Regions from separate parts of the Nocardia sp. NPDC004340 genome, predicted to be linked through region 1. Evidence: riboswitches for the same ligand, from Rfam matches in the RefSeq annotation. Region 1 holds a riboswitch; the other holds the start of a gene.
What was found. A riboswitch is a leader RNA that binds a small molecule or an ion and turns the genes downstream of it on or off. The one in region 1 is predicted to bind ZMP and ZTP.
Positions count from the first base shown of each region.

Region 2: it holds a riboswitch for ZMP and ZTP, as region 1 does, so the genes downstream of both, ACWEOI_RS34965 (hypothetical protein) here and glyA (serine hydroxymethyltransferase) in region 1, are expected to answer to the same signal.

Region 1 is NZ_JBSGDW010000002.1:314,408-321,229, forward strand. It holds gene ACWEOI_RS08955 (hypothetical protein) at 1-219, shown strand, start outside; gene ACWEOI_RS08960 (hypothetical protein) at 234-554, opposite strand; gene ACWEOI_RS08965 (glutaredoxin domain-containing protein) at 616-924, shown strand; gene glyA (serine hydroxymethyltransferase) at 985-2,283, opposite strand; ZMP/ZTP riboswitch at 2,390-2,475, opposite strand; gene ACWEOI_RS08975 (DUF885 domain-containing protein) at 2,762-3,958, opposite strand; gene coaA (type I pantothenate kinase) at 4,199-5,131, shown strand; gene ACWEOI_RS08985 (hypothetical protein) at 5,206-5,811, opposite strand; gene ACWEOI_RS08990 (isoprenyl transferase) at 5,892-6,719, opposite strand; gene trhA (PAQR family membrane homeostasis protein TrhA) at 6,815-6,822, shown strand, end outside.
Region 2 is NZ_JBSGDW010000019.1:36,266-43,087, forward strand. It holds gene ACWEOI_RS34945 (MFS transporter) at 1-1,474, opposite strand, end outside; gene ACWEOI_RS34950 (hypothetical protein) at 1,701-2,036, shown strand; gene ACWEOI_RS34955 (MspA family porin) at 2,249-2,974, shown strand; gene ACWEOI_RS34960 (polyketide cyclase) at 2,995-3,480, opposite strand; ZMP/ZTP riboswitch at 3,560-3,640, shown strand; gene ACWEOI_RS34965 (hypothetical protein) at 3,669-4,808, shown strand; gene ACWEOI_RS34970 (hypothetical protein) at 4,858-5,673, opposite strand; gene ACWEOI_RS34975 (LysR family transcriptional regulator) at 5,776-6,651, opposite strand; gene ACWEOI_RS34980 (form I ribulose bisphosphate carboxylase large subunit) at 6,775-6,822, shown strand, end outside.

The DNA.
Region 1 (6,822 bases):
GCCGTGAAGCTGGCCGCCCGCCGCGGCGACGTCAAATTCCTGTGGCAGCTGCTCAAGGCGATTCCCGGCGCCGAGGTGGCGGCGGGCAAGCAGGGTGAGGGCGAGGTCGACATCTGGAACACCGCGGCACTGCTCGACGACTACTTCCACGCCGGGGAAGGCAAACTGGGCGAGGTGCTGCGGCCGATGTACATGGACTACCTCACCAAGCACGCCTGAGGCGTCAGCGGAATTCAGCCGGTCGGCGTGCCGCGCAGTCCGATGAGCACGGCACGCACGAACGGCGCGAATCCCTGCGGCCCCGAGGCGAAGTCCTTCATGTGGACGGTGGTGCGGTCACTGGATTCGAAGACGGCGCGCACGATGCTCAGCCGGTCCTCGAGGTCCAGGCCCGCACCCATGATCACGTGGTCGATCGGGGTGCGCGCCAACATGTCCCGCAGATCGGCCGGCCCGGTGCCCGCGTGGATGTCGACCTCCGGTAGGCCGACGCGCTCGCGCACCTCGTCCACCACGGCCGACTTCAATCCCAGCAGCAAAACGGTGGTCGTCATCCCCGCCTCCGATCCCCTTGCAGCATAGGCCGTTCCGTCGCGGCGGTCCTACACTCCGAGAATGAGCGCTGATGCCACCGCGGAGCTGATCGTCTACCGGCGTCCCGGCTGCCCCTATTGTTCGCGCATGCGCCGGGTCCTCAACCGGCACGGCATCGTTCACCGTGAGATCGACATCTGGCAGGACCCCGACGCGGCGGCGTTCGTCCGCTCGGTGGCCGACGGCAACGAGACCGTGCCCACGGTCGTGTTCCGCGACGGTTCGACGGAGCGCAACTGGGTCAACCCGCATCCCAAGGAGTTGATCGCGACCGTCTCCGCCGACGCTCCCCAGCTCACCGGCGGCCCACGCAGGTTCTGGACCTTCTGAAACGACGAGCGCCCGCCGCGATCGTGAGATCGCGGCGGGCGCTCGGCCGTTCGGCGGGGATCAGCCCAGCAGACGCCAGTCCTCGAGGCCGTCGTACAGCGGGAAGTCCTGAGCCAGCTTGGAGACGCGCTGACGCAGGGAGTCCAGGTCGCCGGAGCCGGTCAGCGCGGCGGCGATGATCTCGGCGACCTCGGTGAACTGCTCGTCGCCGAAGCCGCGGGTGGCCAGGGCCGGGGTGCCGATGCGCAGACCGGAGGTGACCATCGGCGGGCGCGGGTCGAACGGAACCGCGTTGCGGTTCACGGTGATTCCGATCTCGTGCAGGAGGTCCTCGCCCTGCTGGCCGTCGAGCTGCGAGTTGCGCAGGTCGACCAGCACCAGGTGGACGTCGGTGCCGCCGGTCAGGACGGTGATGCCCTTGTCCTTGGCGTCGGTGGCGGTCAGGCGCTCGGCGAGGATCTTGGCGCCGGAGATGGTGCGGGCCTGACGCTCCGCGAACTCCGCGCTGCCGGCGATCTTGAAGGCCACGGCCTTGGCGGCGATGGCGTGCATGAGCGGGCCGCCCTGCTGGCCCGGGAAGACCGAGGAGTTCAGCTTCTTGGCGAACTCCTGCTTGGCCAGGATCAGGCCGGAGCGGGGGCCGCCCAGGGTCTTGTGCACGGTGGAGGACACGACGTCGGCGTGCGGGACCGGCGACGGGTGCAGCCCGGCGGCGACCAGACCGGCGAAGTGCGCCATGTCGACCCACAGGTACGCGCCGACCTCGTCCGCGATCTCACGGAAGGCGGCGAAGTCCAGGTGGCGCGGGTACGCCGACCAGCCGGCGACGATCACCTTCGGGCGGGTGTCGCGGGCGATCTTGCGGACCTCGTCCATGTCGACGCGGTGGTCTTCCTTGGACACGCCGTAGGCGTGCACCTCGTACAGCTTGCCCGAGAAGTTCAGGCGCATGCCGTGGGTGAGGTGGCCGCCGTGGGCCAGGTCCAGGCCGAGCAGCTTCTCGCCCGGGTTCATCAGCGCGGACAGGACGGCGGCGTTGGCCTGCGCGCCCGAGTGCGGCTGGACGTTGGCGAAGTCGGCGCCGAAGAGCTCCTTGACGCGGGCGCGGGCCAGATCCTCGACGATGTCGACGTTCTCGCAGCCGCCGTAGTAGCGGCGGCCCGGGTAGCCCTCGGCGTACTTGTTGGTGAGCACGCTGCCCTGCGCCTGCAGGACCGCGCGCGGCACGAAGTTCTCCGAGGCGATCATCTCGAGGGTGTCGCGCTGGCGAGCGAGTTCGCCGCCCATCGCGGCCGCGACCTCGGGGTCGAGTTCGGCGAGGGACTGGCTGTTCACAGAGGCGCTCGTCTGGGTCGTCACGCCGCCGAGTGTATTGGCCGCCGCCGCGGAGTCGGTCAGTGGGTTCAGGGAATCGTGCATGGCGCACCTCCGTCGTCCGGGTACCCCGAATCGGGATTCGGGGATCGCCAGGCACCCAGGCGCGCGGTGCCGGACTTGGGGTGCTTCCCGGTGGTTACTTCCACCTCGAGTGCGCCAGTCGCGGTCCTCCCATCCTAGCCAACCGCGTTAACAGTCCTTCGAGTGGACAGAATCACAGATCCAGGCTATGGCGGAGCAACAAATCTCGGTAAGGTGACGCACGACTGACCCAGATGGGTCAGTGTCCTTGCCCCTACCCACATTTCGAGGATTCATCACATGCTGTTCAACATCGCGACCGGTGGCCCGACCGACATCCTGTTCACCCTGCTCCGCACCCTGTGCACCGCCTCCAGCGGCGGCGCGTCCTGCAACGCCTGGGGTGCCTGACCCTTCCGGACTTTTCGGGGAGTACCCCTCACATGCGGCGGATCGCGCCGGGTGTGAGGGGTTCGTCCAACAGACGGCGGAACCGCTCGGACCGCTCGGCGGCATCGCCCGCCCGATCCAGCCAGCCGCCCAGCAGTCGATAGCCCTCCACATAGGTGGAGATGTAGGCCCGCCACAGCGGTGAGGACAGGAAGCGCAGCGACTGCGTGGCCCGCTCCGGCGTGACCAGGCTCCAGCGCTGCAGATACTCCGCGACCTCGGTCGAATCACGCTTGCGGTCGTGCAGCAACAGCGCCGCATCCTGGCGGACGCTCAACAGGTTCGCCGACGCCGTCGAAATCCGCTCGGCGCGTTCACCATCGAAACGCAGTCCGAGATCGGCGTAGATCTCCTGCGCCCAGCGGCCCCAGCCCGGGCCCACGATCGACTTCAGGGCCAGATCGGCCAGCCCCTCCGCCATCAGGCACTGCGGGGTGTTCACCACGAACAGCGTCTGCTCGTCCTGCCCGGCGCCGACCAGTCCGGCCTCCTTGCGGCAGTGCTCGGTGTGGTGGCCCGGGTAGGACTCGTGCGCGATCAGCCCGGGCAGATGCGACAGGTGCTGCTTGAGATCGGAGTTGATGGCCACCCGGGACTGGTAGTCACCCAGGTAGTAGTTGAAGCCCGACCACGGCTTGTCGCCCACCACTTCGTATTCCACGTGCTCGTTGTCGGGCAGCGGGTAGCGGTCGCGGACCAGCTCGCGCAGCGCGCCGGAGAAGGCGGCCACGCATTCCCGCAGGCGTTCGGGCGGGATCTCGTCCTGGCGGCGGTGCGCGGAGATGCGATCCAGCAGCGGGCCGTCGCCCGGCAGCACCTCGTCGAGCTGCCGGTGCGCCTCGCGGTAGTCCTCGGTGTCGCCCGGGGCGATGTCCACGTCGAAGTAGGCGCTCACCTCGTCGACGAAGGAGATGTCCTCCCCCGCGAACTTGCGCCCGGAGCACTCCAGCGCCCGCAGGTGGACGTCGAGGAATTCGACCCGTTCGCCGGACAGGCCCGCGTCGGGCAGTTCCTTGCGCAGGCCCGCGGCCCGGTGCGCGAGCTCGCGCGGTTCGGGCACGGGCGCGTTCTCGACCTCGCGCCGCAGGGCCGGGTCACCGGTGTAGGCGTCGACGAACCCCTCCTCCAGCCGGTCGAAGGCCAGTCCCAGCCGCAGATACTCGGTCACCAGGGGATGCGCTGCCATATCTCGACCCTAGGGGATGCGGTGCGCGCGAGCGGCCCGGATCCCGGTGCCGCGCAGCCTCACCCGACACGCCCGACGGCTGTGATGTCGCCTATCTCACTCTGGTTACCGGCCAGTAGCAACACCTGGTGTTCACCTCGATGTTGGAGCCGAGCACAATTCGGCTATGCGTGGAGTGTTGGCGACGCGGAGCGAGTGTCAGATCCGAGGACACGAGTGTCGAATGCAAGGACACGAGTAATGGCACGGATGAGCGAGCCCAGCCCCTACGTGGAATTCGACCGCAAGCAGTGGCGCACCCTGCGCAAGGCGACTCCCCTGGTGCTGACCGAAGAAGAACTGGTCGGCCTGCGCGGTCTCGGGGAGCAGATCGACCTCGAAGAGGTCGCCGAGGTCTACCTCCCACTGGCCCGACTCATCCACCTGCAGGTCGCGGCGAGGCAGCGCTTGTTCGCCGCCACCGCCACCTTCCTCGGCGAGACCCACCCCGACCGTCAGGTGCCGTTCGTCATCGGCGTGGCGGGCTCGGTCGCGGTCGGCAAGTCCACCACCGCGCGTGTGCTGCAGGCGCTGCTGGCACGCTGGGACCACCATCCGCGGGTGGATCTGGTCACCACCGACGGATTCCTGTACCCGACAGCCGAACTCACCCGGCGCGGCATCATGCACCGCAAGGGCTTCCCGGAGTCCTACGACCGGCGCAAGCTGCTGCGATTCGTCACCGAGGTGAAATCCGGTGCGTCCGAGGTGTGCGCGCCCGTCTACTCGCACATCGCCTACGACATCGTGCCCGGCGAATACCACTGCGTGCGCCAGCCCGACATCCTCATCGTCGAGGGCCTCAACGTGCTGCAGACCGGTCCGCGCCTGATGGTGTCCGACCTGTTCGACTTCTCGGTCTACGTCGACGCCCGCATCGAGGACATCGAGAAGTGGTACGTGCAGCGCTTCCTGTCGCTGCGCAAGACCGCCTTCCAGGACCCGAACTCGCACTTCCACCACTACGCGAACTTCAACGACCAGGAAGCCACCAACCAGGCCAAGGAGATCTGGCACAACACCAACCGGCCGAACCTGGTGGAGAACATCCTGCCGACCCGGCCGCGCGCGACCCTGGTGCTGCGCAAGGACTCCGACCACACCATCAACCGGCTGCGGCTCAGGAAGCTCTGAATCTCGTGCCTCGCTGCGTGTCCGCAGCGAGGCACAGGGTGGGGGGCGGTGAGTCCGAACGTCCAGGTGATGGGTCAGAGCGTCCAGGCGGCGTCCAGGCGCGCGCCCACATCGATGTCGGTGGCGGCCTTGATGTGCGGCTTCTCGATCTCGGTGGCGATGTAGCGCGCCACGAATCGGCGGATCTCGTGATCCACGCTGGCGATGATGCGCAGCAGCTCGCCGCGGCGGGTGGCGCTGGCCACATTGATCCGCACATTGCTGGGCTGCGGGTCGGCGATCTCGATGAGGACCCGCAGAGGTTCGGCGGTGCGGACCGTCAGATGCAGGTGGATGGTGCCGTCCACCCGGAACGGGTAGCGGTCCACCGCGAGGTCGATGAGCAGGTCGACCTTGAGCGGGATCACCAGGTCGAACGAGATGATGTCGTCCATTTCGCGATCGAGCCGGGGCTGCCCGAGCCGCACGGTCGCCGAGAGTTTGGCCAGTTTGCCCGGTCCCGCGCCGATCGGCCCGAATTCGAAGGCCTCCCCGGTGAGCTTCCCGAACGCCCCGGCGATCCGCTCCGGCGAGGCGGCGTACTCGAGGAATCTCCGCCCGAATTCCTCGTAGCTCAGGTACGGCACCGCGACGACCTGGGATTCCGCTAGACCACTCGAGTCCTCACGCAGCTCGCTCATACCACCAGACGGTACGGCAGCGACCGTCCCGCGAACGTCGAAGCCGTTGCACTGCAACGGAACCGTTGACCGACTGTTGTCTACACGCCGAAGCGGCGGTGCCGGGCCGCGTAATCACGCAGGGCCCGCAGGAAATCCACCCGCCGGAACTCCGGCCAGTACGCCTCGGTGAACCAGATCTCCGAATAGGCGCTCTGCCACAACAGGAATCCGGACAAGCGCTGCTCACCGGAGGTGCGGATGACCAGATCCGGGTCGGGCTGGCCCGAGGTGTAGAGGTGCTGGCCGATGGCGTCGACGGTGATCGACTGCACCAGATCCTCGCCGGTCTCGCCCGCGTCCATCTCCTGGCGGACCAGGGAGCGGACGGCGTCGGCGATCTCCTGGCGGCCGCCGTAGCCGATAGCCACATTGACGTGCACGCCGGTGCGGCCCTCGGTGCTCTTGGCCGCCTCGCTCAGTCGCCGCGCGAACTCGGCGGGGAGCTGATCGAGCGCGCCCACGATGCGGACGCTCCAATCCTGTTCCGGCGCAGACAGTTCGTCGACGACGTCGGTGATGACCTCGAAGAGGGTCTCCAGCTCGTCGGAATCGCGGCCCAGATTCTCGGTGGAGAGCAGGTAGAGGGTCACCATCTCGATGCCGGCCTCACCGCACCAGCCGACCAGCTCAGCGATCTTCAGCGCACCGACCCGATGGCCGTGCGAGATGTCGCTGAACCCGTTCTCCCTGGCCCAGCGGCGATTACCGTCACACATCACGGCGACGTGCCGCGGATGTTGCTTACCCGCCAGCTGCCTGGCCAGCCGTGCCTCGTATACGCGATATGGGAGTCCACGCACCTGACCCACAAACTTCACGGCCGCAACCCTACGCCCCCGGAACGGTTGGCGGAGCGACCGGGACATAGCCGCGAAACATGGGAGGCCCTTGGTGACGACACCCACTCGACGGGCGTGAACGATCCAACCTACGGTACCGTAGGTTACCGAGGAGGAAACTAATGGCCGA
Region 2 (6,822 bases), on a different contig from region 1:
CCGAGATCGCCTCGGCGGCCGGCGCGGGCACGCCCTGCTCCTGCAGGCCCGAATTCATGGCGTCGGGCAGCGTATTCGACAGGCCGACGATCATCAGCGAGAAGAACAGGCCGATCGACAGCGCCATACCGCCGTTGAACAGCGTGCCGCGCATACCGGAGGCCACACCGCGCTGCGCGGCGGGCACCGACGACATCACCTCGGCGGTGTTCGGCGACGCGAACATGCCGGACCCGAGGCCGTTGAGGGCGATGACGAGCGCGAACACCCAGTAGTCGAAGTCGACCGGCAGCACGACGAGCAGCACGAACGTCAGAGCGGTGATCAGCATGCCGACGGTGGCGAACAGCCGCGCGCCGTACCGGTCCGACAGCTTGCCCGACACCGGTCCGGCGATGAGGAATCCGACGGTCAGCGGCAGCAGGTAGATGCCCGCCCACAGCGGCGTCTGCTCGAACGAGAACCCGTGCAGCGGCAGCCAGATACCCTGCAGCCAGATGATCAGCATGAACTGCAGACCGCCGCGGCCCAGCGAGGACATCAGCCCGGCGATATTGCCCAGCGCGAACGCCCGGTTCTTGAACAGCGACATATTGAACATCGGCTGCGCGACCTTGGACTCGATCACGCAGAACACGGCCAGCAGGATGATGCCGCCGATCACGGCGCCCAGCACCCACGGGTTGGTCCAGCCGGTCTTCGAATCCCCGTGCGGCTGAATGCCGTAGGTGATGCCGGTCAGCAACGCGGTCAAGCCCAGCGCGAACGTGATGGTGCCCGGCAGATCCAGCGATCCCGGATTGCGCTGGCCATTGTCGTGCAGCGAGCGATAGGACCAGATGGTGCCGATGATGCCGAACGGCACGCTCACCCAGAAGATGGCCTTCCAATCCCACTGCGCCAGTACGCCGCCCATGAGCAGACCGAGGAACGAGCCGGCCACCGCCGCGACCTGATTGATCCCGAGCGCGAACCCGCGTTCGTCGGCCGGGAAGGCGTCGGTGAGGATCGCGCTCGCGTTGGCCATCAGCATCGCGCCGCCGACGCCCTGGATCACCCGCCAGGCGATCAGCCACACCGCCCCGCCGCCGTGCGTGAACGGATCGAACGACAAGGCCACGGCCGCGAAGCTGAACACCACGAACCCGTAGTTGTAGATCTTCACCCGCCCGACCATGTCGCCGAGCCGCCCGAACATGACCACGAGCACGGCCGAGGACAGCAGGAAGCCCATCATCAGCCACAGCAGGTAGCTGACATTGGCCGGTTCCAGGGGGTTGAGCCCGATGCCGCGGAAGATGTCGGGCAGCGAGATCGTCACGATCGAGGAGTTGATGGTGACCATGAGCATGCCCAGCGTCGTATTCGACAGGGCCACCCACTTGTACCGGGGGTGATCGTGCTCGATCCGGAGTCGTCTCCGAATGGTCTGGACGTCACCGGCATCCAATCCGGTGGTAGGGGCCGCAGCCATCAGAGCCTCCCGCGAGTCTGCGAACGAACTTCCCCAATATAGTTGCATGTTGCTAACTAACGAAATCGGGCGTGCCTCACTCAGTGGAATGCCTTGCGGTCAAAAACAGAGCGTTGTACGGGTTTCGCGGACCGCGCCGAGGTGAGCGCTGGTTTCGCGGAGGGGAATTCGAGCACCGTGAGCACTGGACGACGGCGGACGGCGATCATGACTCTGGCGACCCGGCGTGCTGGCGGGCGTGTGCCTGCCGACCGCGCTCGCGGACGCACCCCCGGCCACCGGCAGCCAGTTCATCCGCCACCTCAACGCCGCGGGCGACACCGACCCCGGCATCACCTACACCGTGATAGCCAGCCGCGCCGACCAGGTCTCCACCCCACCGGAGGCCACCTTCCTCACCGCCGGCCCCGAGGCCCCCGTCCGCAACATCTGGGTCCAAGACCTCTGCCCCGCAGACACTTTCGACCACGGCATCCTCCCGCGGTCACCCACCGTCGACTACCTGGTCGAACAGGCCCTCGACCCCGCCTACTCCGGCGACGCCTGCCCACCCGGCAACTGACCGCGGGCAACCGGAATACGTATCGTGCCGACTTCTCCTGCGCGGCACGGATTCCCGGCTGATCGCAAATGTGAAACCACCGATTCCCGCCGGTCGACACGCGAGCCGCAGCGCACCAGTCCGGCACGATTTGCAGTTACGCTGCTATTCGGGACATGCGCCTGCGGTATCGAGCTCGTACACCTCTTCGAGAACGAGAACAGGATCCGGTTATGCGACATGCGCTCATGGCCACCGCGGCAGTTACAGCCGTGGCCGGTGTCACCCTGGCGAGCCTATGGGCCTGGGGTGCCGATGCGGTCGGGGCTCAGCCGCCCGGCGGGGATGTTTCCGGCGCGGGAGTGCATATCGTCGCGTCGGTCGACAGCGTCGAGGTGAATCCGCCCGGAAACCGGACGCCGAACTTCCTGATGACGTTCTCCCATGCCGCGCAGATGTCGGGCAATTACTCGGTCACCGTGGACGGTGGCCCGATCACATCCGGTCAGGCCGTCGCGGGGTTCATCCTCGGCTGCGGAATCAGCGTGGCCGGCGGCGTCACCGTCGGCATCGAACCCAACCAAGGTCTGGCCGCCGCCATCTCCCCGTCGGTGGCCCCGGGGAGCGTCTCCGCCAGCCCGCCGAGCGGGACGGTCACGCCCAGCGCTTCGGTCACCGCGCCCGACATCAGTCTCGGACCCAGTGTGGGCGGGGCGCTGGGTGTGACGGAAGTCTTGACGGCCACCATGGGGCCCGGCCAGGTCACCACGGCGACCACGGCGACCGCCGCCTTGGACAGCGGCACCATGTTCCCGTTCCAAATCATGTTCAACAACGCCGCATTGAACGTCGCGCAGTGCGCTTCGCCGGTGTCCGCGGTCCCCTTCGTCACCACCACGGTGAGCACCGCGCAGGGCGTCATACAGACCACCGGCTACGGCGACCAGTTCACCTTCTGAACCCGGCCGGTCGCCCAGGCCTACTGTGAGGGCAGTTCCGGCCGGGATTTTCCCGGGGCGACGGTGCGGGCGAGAATGCCGAGGGTGGCACGGAGGGCGCTTTCGGGGATCACCGGGAAGATATCGGCGTCCTTGAATTCCTGGGGGACCGCGGACCAGTCGTAATAGGACGTCACGAGAGTGCCCGCTGCGATGGGCTCGAGGTAGTAGCCGTAGACGTGGCCCGGCTCGACTCGGCCGCGAACGGTCCAGGCGATCTGCTTGTCCCGTTCGAATGCGACGATCTCGACCGTCACGTCGTACAGACCGAGCGGGTAGTCGTTGAGAGCCTCGCGATCCATGTGCACGACGAACGTGTCGCCGGTGGCGGTGACGAGGTCTCCGCTGGCCGCCATCAACATGCCGGAGCTGTCGATGGAAACGTGGCCTTGCGGATCGCTCAGGATGGCGAAGATCTCGGCCGCCGATGCGGCAACGGCCCGCTGCACTCTAAATTGTTCTGACACAACAGGATTCTACGCACCCGCACCGAGGCGGGCGACCCGCCACCCGCTCGGTCCCGAAACCCCCCGGAAGCGTGCACTACAGTGGTGTCGCGACTGGCGTGACGTGGACAAGACCACGAGGAAGCGCATAATCGGAGCGTCGTCCGCCTGGGTGCTCCCGAACTCGAGTTCGGGAAGTGGGCACCATCATGGATCTTCGGTACGGCATGAATCCCCATCAGCGAGCCCGCGTGGTCGACGGCAGCGCCGAACACATTCGCGTGTTGCACGGTTCCGCGTCGCTGATCAACTACCTCGACCTGATCAACGCCTGGCAGCTGGTCGCTGAGGCACAGGCCGCGACCGCCCGGGTGGCGGCAACCTCGTTCAAGCACGTCTCACCGGCCGGGGCGGCGCTCGACGGGGAGCTCGACGAAACCCTCCGCGAGTCCTGGGGTTTGGGTGACACCGGCCTCGGACCGGTTGCCGCCGCCTACATTCGCGCTCGCGACGCCGATCCGCGCTCCTCGTACGGCGACATGATCGCGGTGTCCGCGCCCGTGGACGACGAACTGGCCGACCTGCTGGGCGGCGTGGTGTCCGACGGCATCATCGCGCCGGGCTACGCGCCCGGGACCGTCGCGAAGCTGGCCCGCAAGAAGGGCGGCCGCTTCCTGGTCGTCGAGGTCGATCCCGCGTACCGGCCGCCGGAGACCGAGAGCCGCACCGTCTTCGGCGTCATCCTCGAGCAGGACCGTGACCGGCAGCCCATCACCGCGGAGCTGATCCGGGTGGCCGATGGGCCCGCCCTCACCGAGGCGGTGGTCTCGGACGCGCTGCTCGGCATGATCACCGCCCGCTACACGCAGTCGAACACGGTGGTCCTGGTGCGCGACGGCATGACCGTCGGCGTCGGGGCGGGCCAGCAGTCCCGGGTGGACTGCACCCTGCTGGCCGGAGCCAAGGCCCGCACCTGGTGGAACCGCCGCCACCCGGCCATCCGCGCGCTGCCACTGCCCGCGTCCCTACCCCGGCAGGAGCGCCTGAACTGGCGGATCGCCCTCGCCGCAGGCACTCTCACCGCCACCCAGCACACCGAACTCGCGGACCTGCTGACCGAGCCGACCTCCGCCCCCGACCTCAGCGCCTGGACGCGTCAGCTCTCGGGCCTCACGCTCGTGTCCGACGGCTACCTGCCCTTCCGTGACAATGTCGACGTCGCCGCCGCCCACGGCGTCACCGCGATCATCGAACCCGCCGGAGCCCTGCGCGCCGACGCCATCATCGACGCCTGCCGCGAACACCGGATCACCCTCGCGCGCACCGACCTCCGCATGTTCCACCACTGACCGGTTTCCCGGCGACCGGCACCTGACCGCGGCACAAGCGATGCCGCGGTCAGCGTGGCCGGGTCGGCAGGACCGGGGGGACGAGCGTCGGTAGGCGACTGTAGGGGAAGGTGGGCTGGACGAAACTGGGGCGGTCGAGGGTGAAATTGGGCTGTCGGGCGGGCGGGTCCGTGTGGGGCTCGCGTAGCGCCATGGCGAGTACGAAGACGAATATGCCTGCTATGGCCACCGCCGCCAGCATGATCAGGTTGGATTCGCGCTTTCCCGGTTCTGCGTATGGCGCCGGGCGGTGGGGGACGTTCCTCGTTCGAGGGGCGGATGGTGCCCGCGGCGGTGGCGGCGGGCGGTGAACCGGCTGCGCGGCATAGGGCGCCCCACCGGCCTCGCGCAGCACCGTCGGCAGCGTGTACTCGATGCCGTCGAGCATCGAACCCAGCACATCCGACTGCACGCGGTCCAATAATTCGCGGCGTTGCAGGCCGCTGTGCAGCGCGCGGGCGGCCGCCGCGGACTCATCGGCGATCAATCCGAGAACGACCAACCCGACGGGAATCGGCCAGAGGCGGTACCGGGTCGCCAAGCGGCCGGAGACATCCAGGGCGATCGCGCACTGATCGGTGAGGCGCGCGTTCTCCCACCGGCCCGCGCCGCGGCTCGGGCGGTCGATCATCCCCTTGCGCTCGATCGCATCGGCATCGCCGGTGTCCAAGCAGATTCGCGACCAGTCACCCGACCCGTCCGCTCGCATCAATGCCACCAGCAGGTCACCCGTGTCGACGGGAGCCGGAGCCCTGGCGACCGCGGCTAGTCGCAATGCGACGACCACCGTCGTATGGAAGCGGGCACCATCGAGTACGCCAGCCATGAATCATCTCCCCCGGCTGGGCCGAAAACCGGAGTACGTACCGCTCCGTTTGCGAGGAGAGTACAGCGTCGACAGTGTCCTGTCAGGGGATATTCGACGACCTCAGACACCACGAAATGCTTTGTCGCCGACTCGATCCGGGTCCGTGATGTGGGAGAGGAACAGGCGCGCGGCGGGGGTGGGGGTGCGGGTGGTGACGGCGTGCCAGGGGCGGGTGAGGGGAGTGCCCTCGACGGGGAGGATCTCCAGGCGGCCGGTGGCGAGATCGGCGGCGACGGCGTCGGAGTGGATGAGGGTGATGCCGAGACCCTCGCGTGCGGCGGCCAGGGCGGCGCCGTGGGTGCCGAGAGTCAGTGTGGGCGGATGGATTTGGAGGCGGTCGAAGAGGGCGAGGGTGGTGTCGCGGGTGCCCGAACCTTTGCCGCGCAGGAGCCAGATGGCGTCACAGGGGTCGGGCCAGCGGGAGGGCGCGCCGACGACGACGAGTTGGCAGGGGCGGCGGGCGCGGGTGACGAGGCCGGTGTCGCGGGGCGGGCGGCCGGCGACCACGAGGTCGGTTTCGTGGTGGGTGAGTTCGAGGAACAGGACGTCGCGGGGGTGGATCGACAGGCCCAGTTCGATGTCGGGATACCGGGTTCGGAACGATGCCAGCAGGTGGAGCAGGACGTATTCGCCCGCGGTGGCGACGACGCCGATGCGCAGCCGGCCGGTCTCGGCCTCCCGGACGGCGGCGTGCGCTTCCTTCATCAGACCGAGGATGCTGCGGCAGTAATCGGCGTACACCCGCCCGGCTTCGGTGAGCGCGATGCCGCGCCCGGATTTGGTCACGAGTTTCGCGCCGAGTTGTTTCTCGATGTGTGCTACGGCCGCAGAGGCGGCGGCCTCGGTGATGTGCAACTGGGCGGCGGCGCGGCGAATGCTGGAGTGCTTGGCAACGGCGAGAAAGGTTTCCATGCGCACCGCGCTCACCGTACCCATACTCAACAGTAGCAAACCCGACGAAAAGGTTGAGCGAGAACAGAAACAATCGAATTGTTTGTCGTTAACGGGCCCGTCATCCTGGGAATCGCAAGTGACCCAACCCGGTTCGCAGGAGGAAAGATGGCCGGATCTGACGATGATCAGCGCAGCCGGTGGGATCCGGGCGTG